DNA from 3 places in the Cognaticolwellia beringensis genome. Region 1 is predicted to be linked to each of the others. Evidence: predicted binding sites of a transcription regulator. Region 1 holds the regulator's gene; each other region holds the start of a gene.
What was found. Region 1 encodes sigma-54, which starts transcription at its own class of promoters, with help from an activator protein. Its sites were predicted from a motif close to GTTGGCACGNNNNTNGNNT; they were not measured.
Positions count from the first base shown of each region.

Region 2: flgA (flagellar basal body P-ring formation chaperone FlgA) is a predicted target of sigma-54. The motif match lies at 1,810-1,828, and genes of this name have one in related genera.
Region 3: B5D82_RS14655 (DUF2884 family protein) is a predicted target of sigma-54. The motif match lies at 2,554-2,572, and genes of this name have one in related genera.

Region 1 covers NZ_CP020465.1:1,571,476-1,575,766, forward strand. Annotated here, with positions in the region: gene lptA (lipopolysaccharide transport periplasmic protein LptA) at 1-96, shown strand, start outside; gene lptB (LPS export ABC transporter ATP-binding protein) at 97-828, shown strand; gene B5D82_RS06605 (RNA polymerase factor sigma-54) at 889-2,397, shown strand; gene hpf (ribosome hibernation promoting factor) at 2,433-2,720, shown strand; gene ptsN (PTS IIA-like nitrogen regulatory protein PtsN) at 2,750-3,202, shown strand; gene rapZ (RNase adapter RapZ) at 3,209-4,066, shown strand; gene B5D82_RS06625 (HPr family phosphocarrier protein) at 4,073-4,291, shown strand, end outside.
Region 2 covers NZ_CP020465.1:349,825-354,115, reverse strand. Annotated here, with positions in the region: gene B5D82_RS01480 (CheR family methyltransferase) at 1-799, opposite strand, end outside; gene B5D82_RS01475 (chemotaxis protein) at 839-1,774, opposite strand; gene flgA (flagellar basal body P-ring formation chaperone FlgA) at 1,963-2,655, shown strand; gene flgM (flagellar biosynthesis anti-sigma factor FlgM) at 2,730-3,044, shown strand; gene flgN (flagellar export chaperone FlgN) at 3,079-3,510, shown strand; gene B5D82_RS01455 (LPP20 family lipoprotein) at 3,632-4,096, opposite strand; gene B5D82_RS01450 (FlgO family outer membrane protein) at 4,123-4,291, opposite strand, start outside.
Region 3 covers NZ_CP020465.1:3,472,902-3,477,192, reverse strand. Annotated here, with positions in the region: gene B5D82_RS14670 (M3 family metallopeptidase) at 1-156, shown strand, start outside; gene B5D82_RS14665 (DUF3010 family protein) at 229-666, opposite strand; gene B5D82_RS14660 (tRNA-uridine aminocarboxypropyltransferase) at 767-1,537, opposite strand; gene B5D82_RS14655 (DUF2884 family protein) at 1,676-2,479, opposite strand; gene zapE (cell division protein ZapE) at 2,705-3,859, opposite strand; gene B5D82_RS14645 (cold-shock protein) at 3,957-4,166, opposite strand.

The DNA of each region.
Region 1 (4,291 bases):
AATGCTGAAAGCTTAGATAACGCTAAAGTAGAAACGGTATTACAGCCAAAAAATAAAACTGAACTGCCTAAAAAATCTAAGGACAAGCAAGAGTAAATGTCAACTTCAACATTATCAGCAACCGGTCTTGCAAAAGCCTACAAAGGCAGAAAAGTCGTTAAAAACGTCAGTATGAAAGTGTCCGCAGGACAAATTGTTGGCTTATTAGGTCCCAATGGCGCGGGTAAAACCACCTCCTTTTATATGATTGTTGGCTTAGTCAATAACGACAGTGGCTCAATTGTTTTAAATGGTGAAGATTTAACTTTGTTACCCATGCACGAACGTGCGCGTAAGGGCATCGGCTATTTACCACAAGAAGCTTCAATTTTTCGCAAATTGTCTGTTTATGACAACATTATGGCCATTTTACAAACGCGTAAAACCCTGAGCGATGTTGAACGAGAAGAAAAACTTGAACATTTATTAGAAGAGTTCAACATCGGTCATATCAAGGATAACTTAGGTATGAGTTTATCTGGCGGTGAACGCCGACGTGTTGAAATAGCACGTGCTTTAGCGGCAGACCCTAAATTTATTCTCCTTGATGAACCTTTTGCTGGTGTTGACCCAATTTCAGTAGGTGATATAAAAAAAATTATCCTACACTTAAAAGAACGTGGCATTGGTATTCTGATCACTGATCATAATGTACGAGAAACACTCGATGTCTGTGAACATGCTTATATCGTTAGTCATGGTGAACTGATCGCTGAAGGTAATTCGAATCAAATACTTGCAAATCAACATGTAAGAGATGTATACCTTGGTGAACAATTCACGCTATAGTGAATAACAGACTAAAGCGGTATAACAATAATGTATTTCAACAGGGAAATGAAAACGTAAATGCGTCCTACTTTGCAACTCCGTATCGGACAACAATTAACGATGACCCCGCAATTGCAGCAGGCGATCAAGCTACTGCAATTATCGACTCTGGATCTCCAGCAAGAAATTCAAGAAGCACTCGAAAGTAACCCCTTGCTTGAAGTTGATGAATCTTTTGAAAGTAACTCAGAAAGCACCCCAGATCACTTAGAAGAAGGTTACTCCGCTAGTGTTGGCGAAACGAAAGAAATGTCTTCGTCTGATGGTAGTGAGGATTCTGCCCCGAGTATCGATGAGATTAGCTCATCCGAAGGTTTAGCTAAAACCGATATTCCCGAAGAATTAAACAGTGATAGCACTTGGGATGATAACTTCAGTGCCAGTGCGAGCAGCGGCGGTGTTGGTCACGCATCTGAAGATTATACTTATCAGGGTGAAACGAAAGATTCACTGCAAGACCATCTTATTTGGCAGATGGAACTTACGCCATTTAGCGATACCGACAGAACCATTGCCATCGCCATTATTGAAGCTATAGATGAAGCAGGTTACTTAACGGTTACCGCAGATGAGATATTAGAAAGCGTTGGTATAGACGATGTAGAACTCGATGAAGTTGAAGTGGTACTTAAACGAATTAACGTTTTTGATCCCGTTGGCGTGGCTGCTCGTTCAATTCCTGAGTGTTTGCTTATCCAGCTCAATCAATTTGCGAAAGATACGCCTTGGCTAGCTGAAAGTAAATTAGCCGTAACTGAACACATTGACTTGCTTGGTAATCGTGATTATCGACAACTGATGCGTAAATTACGCATCAAAGAAGATCAATTGCGCGAAGTTATTCGCTTGATCCAATCGTTAGATCCTCGTCCAGGCGATAGTGTCATCAAAAGTGAAGAGCAATATGTGATTCCTGATGTATCTGTTGAGAAGAAAAACGGCCGCTGGACGGTAGAGCTTAATCCTGATACTGCACCTAAATTATCAGTGAATCAACAATATGCTGCCATGTCTAGGTCTATGAAGTCGTCTGCTGATAGCCAATTTATTCGCTCGAATTTACAAGAAGCAAAATGGTTTATCAAAAGCTTAGAAAGTCGCAATGATACCTTATTAAAAGTTTCAAATTGCATTGTACAACGCCAACAAGGTTTCTTTGAACATGGGCCTGAGGCTATGCGACCTATGGTATTAAATGATATTGCAGAAGCTGTGGACATGCATGAATCAACCATCTCTCGTGTTACCACACAAAAATATATGCACACACCCAGAGGCATTTTTGAGCTTAAATACTTTTTCTCTAGCCACGTAAGTACTGAAAATGGCGGTGAGTGTTCTTCAACTGCTATTCGTGAATTAATTAAAAAGCTTGTTGCCGCTGAAATACCCGCAAAGCCATTAAGCGACAGTAAAATCGCAGATATATTAGCTGAACAAGGTATAAAAGTAGCAAGGAGAACCATTGCCAAGTATCGAGAGTCGCTCTCTATACCGCCGTCAAATCAACGTAAAAGCCTATTGTAGGCAGTCTTATTCACCAAAAAAGAGGAATGAAGCATATGCAAATTAATCTTACTGGACACCATGTCGATGTTACCGACTCATTACGTGATTATGTTAATGGCAAGTTTGAAAAGCTAGAACGTCATTTTGAGCATATTAATAATGTACATGTCGTATTAACCGTAGAAAAATTGAATCAGATTGCCGAATCTACTGTGCACTTAAGTGGCTCAGAGGTTCACGCGAAGGCCGAGCATAATGATATGTATGCATCAATTGATGCATTAATTGATAAGCTAGATCGCCAAATCCTGAAATACAAAGGCAAAATTAACAAGCATTAGCGCTCAGTCGCTTTAGGTTTTATAAGTTTATGAAGTTGCAAGACATTTTATCCCCGGACTGCACTATTTGTGCAGCACCGGGCTCCAGTAAAAAACGTATTCTAGAATACTTAAGTAGCCTGGCCGCCGATAAATTGGCAGACCATGACACATTTCAACTCTTAGAAAGCCTAGTTAAACGTGAAAGAATGGGGTCAACTGGCATAGGTAATGGCATTGCTATACCGCATGGTCGTTTGGAAAATGCTACACAGCCCATTGCCGTAGTAATAACCACAGAAGAAGCAATTGATTTTGATGCTATTGATCATCGCCCAGTTGATATTTTTATTGCCTTATTTGTGCCTGAAGAAGAATGTCAAAACCACCTCAGTACATTGCAGAGCATCGCAAAAATTTTTCGTAACAAGCAATTTTGCAAGCAAGTACGAAAATGCGAAAGTAACCAAGCACTGTATCAGTTAATCCAACAAGCGAGCTAAACACAGATGAAGCTAATTATAGTCAGTGGCCGTTCAGGGTCAGGTAAAAGTGTTGCACTGCGAGTGTTAGAGGATTTAGGCTACTATTGTGTTGATAATATCCCTGTCAACTTATTACCTGCTCTCATCCATACAGTGATTAACGATTATGAGAATGTAGCTGTGAGTCTCGATGTACGAAACTTACCAGCTGATCCTAATGATGTACCTGAAATCATTGAATATATGCCTAATGCGGTTGAATTAAGCTTACTTTATTTAGATGCGGATGATAGTGATCTTATTCGTCGATTCAGTGAAACGCGACGCTTACATCCGTTGATTAAACAAAATATTGCCTTAGACCAAGCCATTGCCCTAGAGAAAAAGCTCCTTGAGCCAATCGCCAGTCGAGCACACTTATATATCAATACTAGCCAACTTACGCCACATCAACTAGCGGACTTAGTTAGAGAGCGAATTTTGGGGAAAAAATCTGGCTCTATGGTCGTTGTCTTTGAGTCATTTGGTTTTAAACATGGCGTACCACAAGATGCTGACTATGTTTTTGATGCGCGTTTTTTACCAAACCCATTTTGGGATAAAGAACTAAAGGGCTTCACAGGGTTAGATAAACCGGTACAAGACTTCCTTGCAAGCCAACCGATAGTGACTAAGTTTATTTGGCAAATCAACAGTTTTATGATGACTTGGTTACCGCATCTAGAACGAAATAATCGCAGTTATATTACCATTGCGATTGGTTGTACTGGCGGCATGCACCGTTCGGTATATATTGCCGAAATACTGGCAAATAATATGCGTAAAGAACGTAAAGATGTGCAATCACGTCATCGTGACTTACCTACTACTGCAAGTACGTAAATTACCATGAGCGCACAAGCAAGCCGGAAAGTACTTATCATTAATAAACTTGGCCTACATGCCCGTGCGGCTTCTAAACTTGCACAATTGAGCCAAAAGTTTACCGCTAAAGTGACTATTGAGTTAGACGAAAACCGTGCAGACGCGAACAGTATAATGGGCTTAATGCTACTCGCCGGCGCACAAGGTAAAACCGTCAAGGTAATTGCTTCAGGGGTAGATGCC
Region 2 (4,291 bases), 1.2 Mb from region 1:
AACGGATCATATTAAAATCTTGGCTGATACCTGAAAGTGATTCTGAGGCTCCAAGAAATAAATAACGGTCTTTATTTAGGGTACCGTGTATTTGAGAAATTATTTTTGATTTTAGCTCAGGAGAGAAGTAAATCAATACGTTACGACAGAAAACCAAATCAAACCTTCCCATTAAACTATAACTATTTAACAAGTTAAGTTGGCGAAAACTGACCATATTTTTAATAAAGTCTTTCACCTTTAGCATGCCGTTATCACTGACTTCAAAGAACTGTTTTCTTCGTTCGAGAGATAAGCCTCTTGATAATGCTAAACTGTCGTAATGCGCGTTTTTACAATGTTCTAACATGGTATTAGAGATATCAGTGCCAATAATTTGAACACCCCCAGGAAATGCGCCTGGGTTACTTTGTTGATATTCATAAATCGCCATGGCAATTGAATAAGGCTCTTGCCCGGATGAACTTGCCGCTGACCAAATTTTTAGCTGTGTTCGCTGGCCTTTAAATTCAGGCAGTATACGTTTTTTCAAAAGCTCGAAGGGATATTCATCGCGAAACCATAACGTTTCGTTAGTGGTCATGGCGTCAATAACTGCCGCCCGCAGTTGCCGCTTTAAGGGGTTAAGCGTTTGGGTTATTAAATCAGTCAACGACACAATATCAAATTTCGCCATCAATGGTGCCAAACGACTTTTCACTAGATACTGTTTACTTTCACCTAAAACAATACCGCATTGCTGCTCTAGGAATATTCTAAACTGATGATAACTTTTATCATCGAGTTGCTTAGTTAACACTAGCTATAATCCACCTTATTTAAATATTGCAAAAAAAAGTTAAGAAACTTCATCATGCTTCAACCACTTTTTGACTGCAGTAGCTAACTCATCGGGATGAAATTTAGGAATAAAATCGTCAGCTCCCACTTTCTTTACCATGGCATTATTGAAAACACCACTGAGTGAAGTATGCAAAATAACCGGCATATTCTTCATACGTTCATTGTGCTTAATTTCTGCGGTTAGCGTATAGCCATCCATTTCTGGCATTTCAATATCAGAAATCAACAATGCAACCTTTTCGGTAATACTATGTTGACATCCGTCAGCAATTGTCTGTAATTGGTCAAGCGCATCTTGACCGTTTTTAGCCAACAGCATAGTTATACCCAAGGCTTCAAGGGCACGCTTAACTTGATTGCGGGCTACGGTTGAGTCATCCGCGATCATAATTACTCGCTCGCCAATTTTTTCGCCAACCGATGCGTCGGCAATCCCTGCGCTTAATTCCGTTGAAATTGGGCTAATTTCATTGAGAATTTTTTCAACATCAAGAATTGAGACCATTTCATTGTCAATTTCTGTAACAGCTGTGAGGTAGCTTGATTTGCCAGTACCTTCTGGTGGTGGCATCATGTCTTTCCAACTCAGTGTTACAATGCGTTCAACACCGGCAACAAGAAATCCCTGCACGCTTCGATTATACTCAGCAATGATGACAAAGCTGCTTTCTGTTTGTACAATATCAGGGCCACCAGTAGCTTTACTTAAATCAATAACAGAAATAGTTTGGCCACGAATATGAGCGACACCTTTAATGAACTTATCTTGCTTGGGTAATACAGTCAACTTAGGACAAGGCATCACTTCACGTACTTTAAAAACGTTAATACCAAAGCGCTGCCTGCCAATAAGTTTAAACAACAACAACTCCAATCTATTTTGTCCAACTAATTGGGTGCGCTGATTCACTGAGTCTAATATACCTGTCATAAAAAACCTCTTAGGTATGCCAATATATATATAACAAAGGCACGATTCTTGATTGTATCCTATTTAAACGACAATCATTTAAACGAAAACGTAAATATTTTGACGTTATTCGTGTGAAATTGTATTTAGTTAAACTGAATTAAGTTTAGACGAGTATTTTTATTTCCCTAGCTGTAAGATAAAAAATCATGAGAAAATTAAAGATATTAGTAAGAATAACCCTTATTTACTTAGCCATAGTTAATCATGGCTCTGCAATGACATTTGATCGTGATTATCTCTATAATTTCATCAAAAACCATGTCGAAAATAACGTCAGTCTGCCTGAACGGGGAAAGTTAAAAGTCGATGTAGCGGAAATAGATCCTCGCATTACATTACATCCTTGTCTATCACCGTTAACGGCAAATATACCTGAAAACCATAACGGTAGAAACGTAAATGTTAAAATTGTTTGTCCTGACGAAGAATCTTGGCAGTTATTTATTCCGGTAAAAATTCAAACAATTGTTCCTGTCTTAGTAACGCAAATGCGCATAAATAAAGGCACCTTACTCAATAACGATAATATCGAAATTATATTTAAAGATAGTAGTCAAATAAGGGGGACTGTACTTACTGACCCAAACATAGTGACTGGTGCTCGAACAAAAAGAAACTTATCTCAAGGCAGTACAATCACCAACAAAAACACCTGTTTTGTTTGTAAAGGTGAGCCCGTAAACATTATCGCTAAATCTGATAATTTTGAAATAAAATCTTTTGGTATTGCTTTAGATGACGGGAGTTTAGGCGAAATAATATCAGTTCGAAATAAGAAATCTGGCCGCGTAATTCAAGGGCAAGTTAACGCTATTAACCAAGTGGTAATTAATTTATAATAATTGCTTAAGTTTTCTGCTGTTTTGCCGATAAAAGGTTAGAAACCAATAACTGTTGTAAGTAGGATACAATAATGGCTATTAATATCAATAACTTGAATAATACCAATCAAGTAAAACAAAAAGTTGAACAACAAGTTCAAACCAAACAGCAAGTTAGCGAAAGTGCAAATGCCTCGCAACAAGCTAAATTAGCACCTCGTGATTCGGTATCAATTACCCCGCAAGCAAAACAAATGACCGAGTTACAGAAAAAGGCGGCAGATGCGCCAGTGCTTAACCAGAAAAAAATTGCTGAATTAAAAAGTGCAATTGCCTCTGGTGATTATAAAATCAATCCTGAAAAATTAGCCGCAAGTATTGCTAATTTTGAATTTGAACTTAACTAACTCAATCAACTCAATGTAAGAGTGGAGTATATAAGTGTCTGAAAAAATAACACCGCAACAATTGATTTCTCAACAGTTATTACAATTGACGCAATTAGAAGCGTTATTAGGCACAGAGAAAGAAGTACTTCAGCAGCAAAATCCAGCTGCGCTTATTAGCATTACCTCAGATAAAAATAATTTGCTTATAGCAATACAAGAAATTGACAATGCTATAGGTCAAAGCTTTGAGTTCAAACAAGAAAAATTAGCCGGTAACTTCAGCACAGAATTATCGGATATTGAAGCGTGTTTAATCCGCTGTAAAAAACAAAACCAAATTAATGGTCTGATCATTCATCAATCACAGCTATCTGTTGAGCGAATGAAAACCTCGTTATTAGAAAATCATAACAGGTCATCAATGACCTATGATAGTAAAGGTAAAACGTCTGGCGGACTCAGTAGTTTAGGTATAAAAGCTTAAGCCTTTGTTTTAACTTTATTATCACTGCTCCTTCACATCCATGTGATCGCACCATACCTTAATCCTGTACCGCCGCTCATTGACGTCCTGTCACCACGGCATACCGTACATAAAAAGAAGATTAATAATACGTGATATGTTTTATTTCTTGGCGGTTAGAAGCCGCGTTATATATTTCATAAACATCTTTAAAGTCTAAACTCAACTCAGTAGTGTAGCTGTCACCAACCGGATAACTTTTCACCACTTTTGCACCACGAATAATCCCCTGTACCGATGCCTTCAACTGCTGGTTATCGACCACTAAATTAGACATTGTGGTTTTTCCATCAATACTTTGACCATATACTTGTTCAGCAAGCTCAGCATAAGCCGCAATTTTAGAAGCTTTTATCGCCATGAGCATACGCTGTGTTTTATGTGCTGAATTCTGCAAGCTTATAGGTGCTTGACCTATTGCTGTTAATACTGGAAATTGTTCAGGCTTCACATTTTGCCATTCAACGTGTCTATCAAACACCGAAGAACATGCGCTCAAAACTATAGCACTTAAAAAAACTGCGATATTATTGCGTAAAGTATTCATATTCACCTTCGATATTTTTAAACTCATTACTTCTGTATTGCAATGGCACGTGCGTCGTCGACTAACATCGCGCTATCGCGCAAGATCATGCCATCTTTCATTTTAACATTTTCATGGCTATTAAAGTCATCGCCAACAACCCAAGCTGGAATAAATGACTGTGCTGTAGCAACGACAACTCGTGATTGCATACCA
Region 3 (4,291 bases), 1.9 Mb from region 1:
AATGGCATATTCGATCAAAAAACCGCTGACTTATACCGTAAGCATGTATTAGAAAGTGGTGGTACAGACGACCCTACAATTATGTACCGTCGCTTTAGAGGCCAAGACCCTAAAGTAGAACCTTTACTTGAGCGTCGAGGCTTATCGAGTAAGTAAATTTTATACATCATAAATACAAAAGGGTCGCTAAATAGCGACCCTTTTTAAATCTATCAATACAGTGCAATATTATTGTAAATACATACTACCTTCAAAAAAAGCAAACACCGTTTCGAATGCACTTTCCTGATATTGCTTTAAACCGGTATCACGAAAATCAATATCGACTTGGCTGCGTGTTAGCGCTTTTTTGATAAAAGTACCCGATAATATTTCCACGGGTAAATCTTTAATCAATTGAATAGCGGCTTCTAATTTAAAGCCAACCGGACCGCCCGAAAACTTTCCTTTTAAAGCGCGTCCTCTGATCACTACTTTTTCAACTTTGTAATCTTCCATCAGTTTGGCAAAAGCAAACTGAAAACCTTGAACTTGTTCTGCATCGCCAGCATCAACAAGACTAATTTTTTGTACGCGCGTATTTGGTATGTCGTACAACCCATTTTCCCGCGACATGATACAAATAATTGCATCGTTACCTTTTAATTCAACACCACATATCTTCATAAATTAACCTCGTTACTATAATGTGCATTATTATAAAATAGTTTTGCTTTAGCTGCAGTGTTTTCATGCATTTAAAGTTAAGCTTTTAGAATTAACTGCTTTAGTTAGTTATATCTTTTGCCAAAGTAATGCCATTAAGTTTGGCAAACTCTGTGTAATCTGCCACAGCATTTGGATTAGCTTTATTTATTTGGCAAACGCCGCGCTGATATTGATAACTAAAAACATCAAACCAAAGATCGAGTAAATCCGCATTAGTTTGCTCTCCCGCTAAAGACAAAACCTGTGCAGCAACTTCAGCTGTCGCTAATTCAGTATTATTAGCCGCTAAACGAATTTGATAACGTGAGCTAAGCTCGGTCGAGTCTTGAGGTGTTTTTGGGGTAAATGACACCACAGGCAAGTTTTGTAAATAAGGACTGCGGCGAAACATTTTTTTAGCTTCTCGCCAACTCCCATCTAGCATAATAAATAACGGACGTTTCCCTGAAGTAACCGTAATTTTGTTATCGAAAATTTCGCGTTCATCACCCGCATAAGCTTTTGGAAAAACCACCATAGGTTGCCACATAGGATCGTTTAACAAGGTGATAATATCAGGGTTTACTTGGGTTCTAGACCAAAGAAAGGCAAAACTGTCGGGGATCAAATCTGCAATTAACTTACCGGTATTACTCGGTTTTAATACTTCAGTATCGTACATTAACATCAAAAATCCGGCTTGCGAGCTAACCTTAGGTGCCAAGGCGCAAATACAAAAAGGTTTTGCTAAACGGCACAACTCACAACGAATCACTCGTTGGCCTCTCGATTTGTAGGTAGTGGTACTTAGGCTTTTACGATATTGGTGAAGTTGCTGTACAGCGTGCATAAAGAGTATGTCAGGACTATTGAGGGCGCTACTTTAACGTGCAGCTGTTGCATTGGCAATAAAAAAGCGCAACCGAAATTAGGCTACGCTTTATCTGTTATCTACCCGCAAGCTATTAACCTAAGGGATCACAATAATTTAAATCTTATTATGGCTTGATTTTGAGCTAGCCGTGATAAAATTATAATTTGAAATTTCATCGATACTGTCTTTTAATTGCTCTTCCATTTCATCAATCACCATTATTGACTGACACAAAGCTTCACCGCGCTTTTCTATTCCTTCACTACGAGTTTCCATTTCATTGCCAATAAGTTCGCCAAAATCATCCATTTTTGTTTCAAATGCATCCATATCGCCACCTGAAAATAGCATTTCTTGGCCAACCGCAATCATTAAAGTCCCTAAAGAATTTTTAATGGTACTTTCTACTGCAGACTCAATTCGTTGCTCAAAATCGTCACCAAAGAAATCTTTACCCGAAAAACCATCTTCATCAATATAGAAACTATTTTGTTTGTTAAACTCAGCGTCAACTTCACCACGTATAGTCGTTAATTGTGTGGTGAGATCAGCACTAACGTTATTCCCTTCACCTAACAACTCGTTAAAGGCTAAGTTAACGCCATCAATGGCTAAATCAATTGCATCTAAGGCGATACTTTTTACTTCGGGTACAACATCACGTATATGGCTTGAATAATCACGTATTAATGACTTCTGATGGGATGTTAAAGTAACTTCTTCGCCTTTGATTATCAAAGTATCATTGTTGGTTATGGTATAAAGTGGCGATTTATTTTTAGAAAAAATGATTTCTTTAGCATTGATATTAATGCCGCCATTTAAGTCAACATTACATGACTCACTAGAAAAAGAGTTATCGTGTGCATAACTCGCTGAACTTGCGATAATTAGTGCTGTAGCAATCAATGTTTTCATCTTAATCTTCCTTTATAAATTTAGCGTTTCTAGAGCGATTTTAATATCAACAAACCACCTGTTAACGTTATTATTTACAAGTCTAATGCCAAAATTATAACTCCCTTTATATCAATAGTTTAGAATAAATATTTTATTTATAAAAAACTAATAAGGCCATAATTTAGTCAGTAAATTAAATTTATGGTTAATTTAACAATGGATGCGTTAAGGAAATAAATACGGCTACAGGTAATTTAATCGCTGCATTTCAAACAATCGTGATCGGCAACGGGCAAACTCAAAGTTAAGTTGTGTGCCTTGATAAAGCTCAGCAATATCAACCTCAGCGGCAATAATTAAGCGAATACCTCTATCGTAAAATTCATCGACAAGTGCAATAAAGCGTCGAGCCTCATCATCTAGCCCTCTTAATTGCCCCATCACCACACCACTTCTTTGGTAACCATCTTCAACACCGGAGAATACCGCAGGAATTAATTTACCACTAAATTGCGGCACGTTACTTATCAGCACTGTGGCATAATTATCTGCTAACTTAATATAATCCCTTTGGCTTCTTGGGCTTGAACAAAGTGTCATAAAATCAAACCAAATAGTTTTATCACTGCAAGCTAAGAAATTAACGACCCTACCATGAATAATAATGCTGTCGTTATAGCAAACATTGTCAGTAATTAGCTCAGTAAAGTGATGTAATAAGAAGTTACTTTTTACTTCACAGCCAATATAAAAGTCTCGATATTTAAGATCTGGGATATCAGTCATTAATAATCGATGATCATGCGGCCCGTCAATAGAGATAATTTGGCAATACTGGTGAATAACATCAATGGTGGGCAAAAACCTTGCGCGTTGTAAGCCATTTTTATAGAGCTGATCGGGTGGACAATTTGACGTAGCTATCAAGGTTATACCGTTTGAAAGCATAGCACGGAGTAAGCCAGCTAATAACATGGCATCGCCAATATCATTAACAAAGAATTCATCAAAACATAGTACATCAACTTCCGTAGACCACGTTTTTGCAATCAAGATTAGGGGATTATCTTTACCACTACAGTCTTTCAGCATTTGATGCACACTTTCCATAAAGTGGTGAAAGTGAATACGTCTCTTACGGGGTATGTTGAGCTGTTGATAAAATAAATCCATCAGCATGGTTTTCCCACGGCCTACTCTGCCATGAAAATAGATCCCTTGAATGGGCTTATTCTTGGAAAATAGATTTTTTATCGTGGAAACTAAAGATGTTTGATCTTGTGCGAGTATTAATTTTTGCGACAGTTCATCTAACGCATGGGCGGCTTTGTATTGCTCAGCATCTTGTTTAAGTGTGTTCTGCGCAACAAGTTGTATATATTGATTAATTACTGACATTGTATTTATTTACAGGCACAAAAAAGGGCAGACTAAGTCTCCCCTTTTTTTAACACATTTAATATTTAAGCTAGCGTAGCCAGCTAAGAAATATTAATTAAAGTGCTACGATGTTCTCAGCTTGAGGACCTTTTTGACCTTGAGTAACAGTAAACTGTACTTTTTGGCCTTCAGCAAGAGTTTTGAAACCGTCGCCAGAGATTGCAGAGAAATGTGCGAAAACGTCTGGACCAGACTCTTGCTCGATGAAACCGAAGCCTTTAGACTCGTTAAACCATTTTACTGTACCAGTAGTTGTATTAGACATTGTATTATCCTATTTATTCGTAATTGATGCCTCAAAAGTAAGGCGGTGTTGCAGAGAGTGTTGCTATTACTTATTAAACAGGACGAGCTACTTACTAATATAACTTCGAAACTTTGTACATAAAT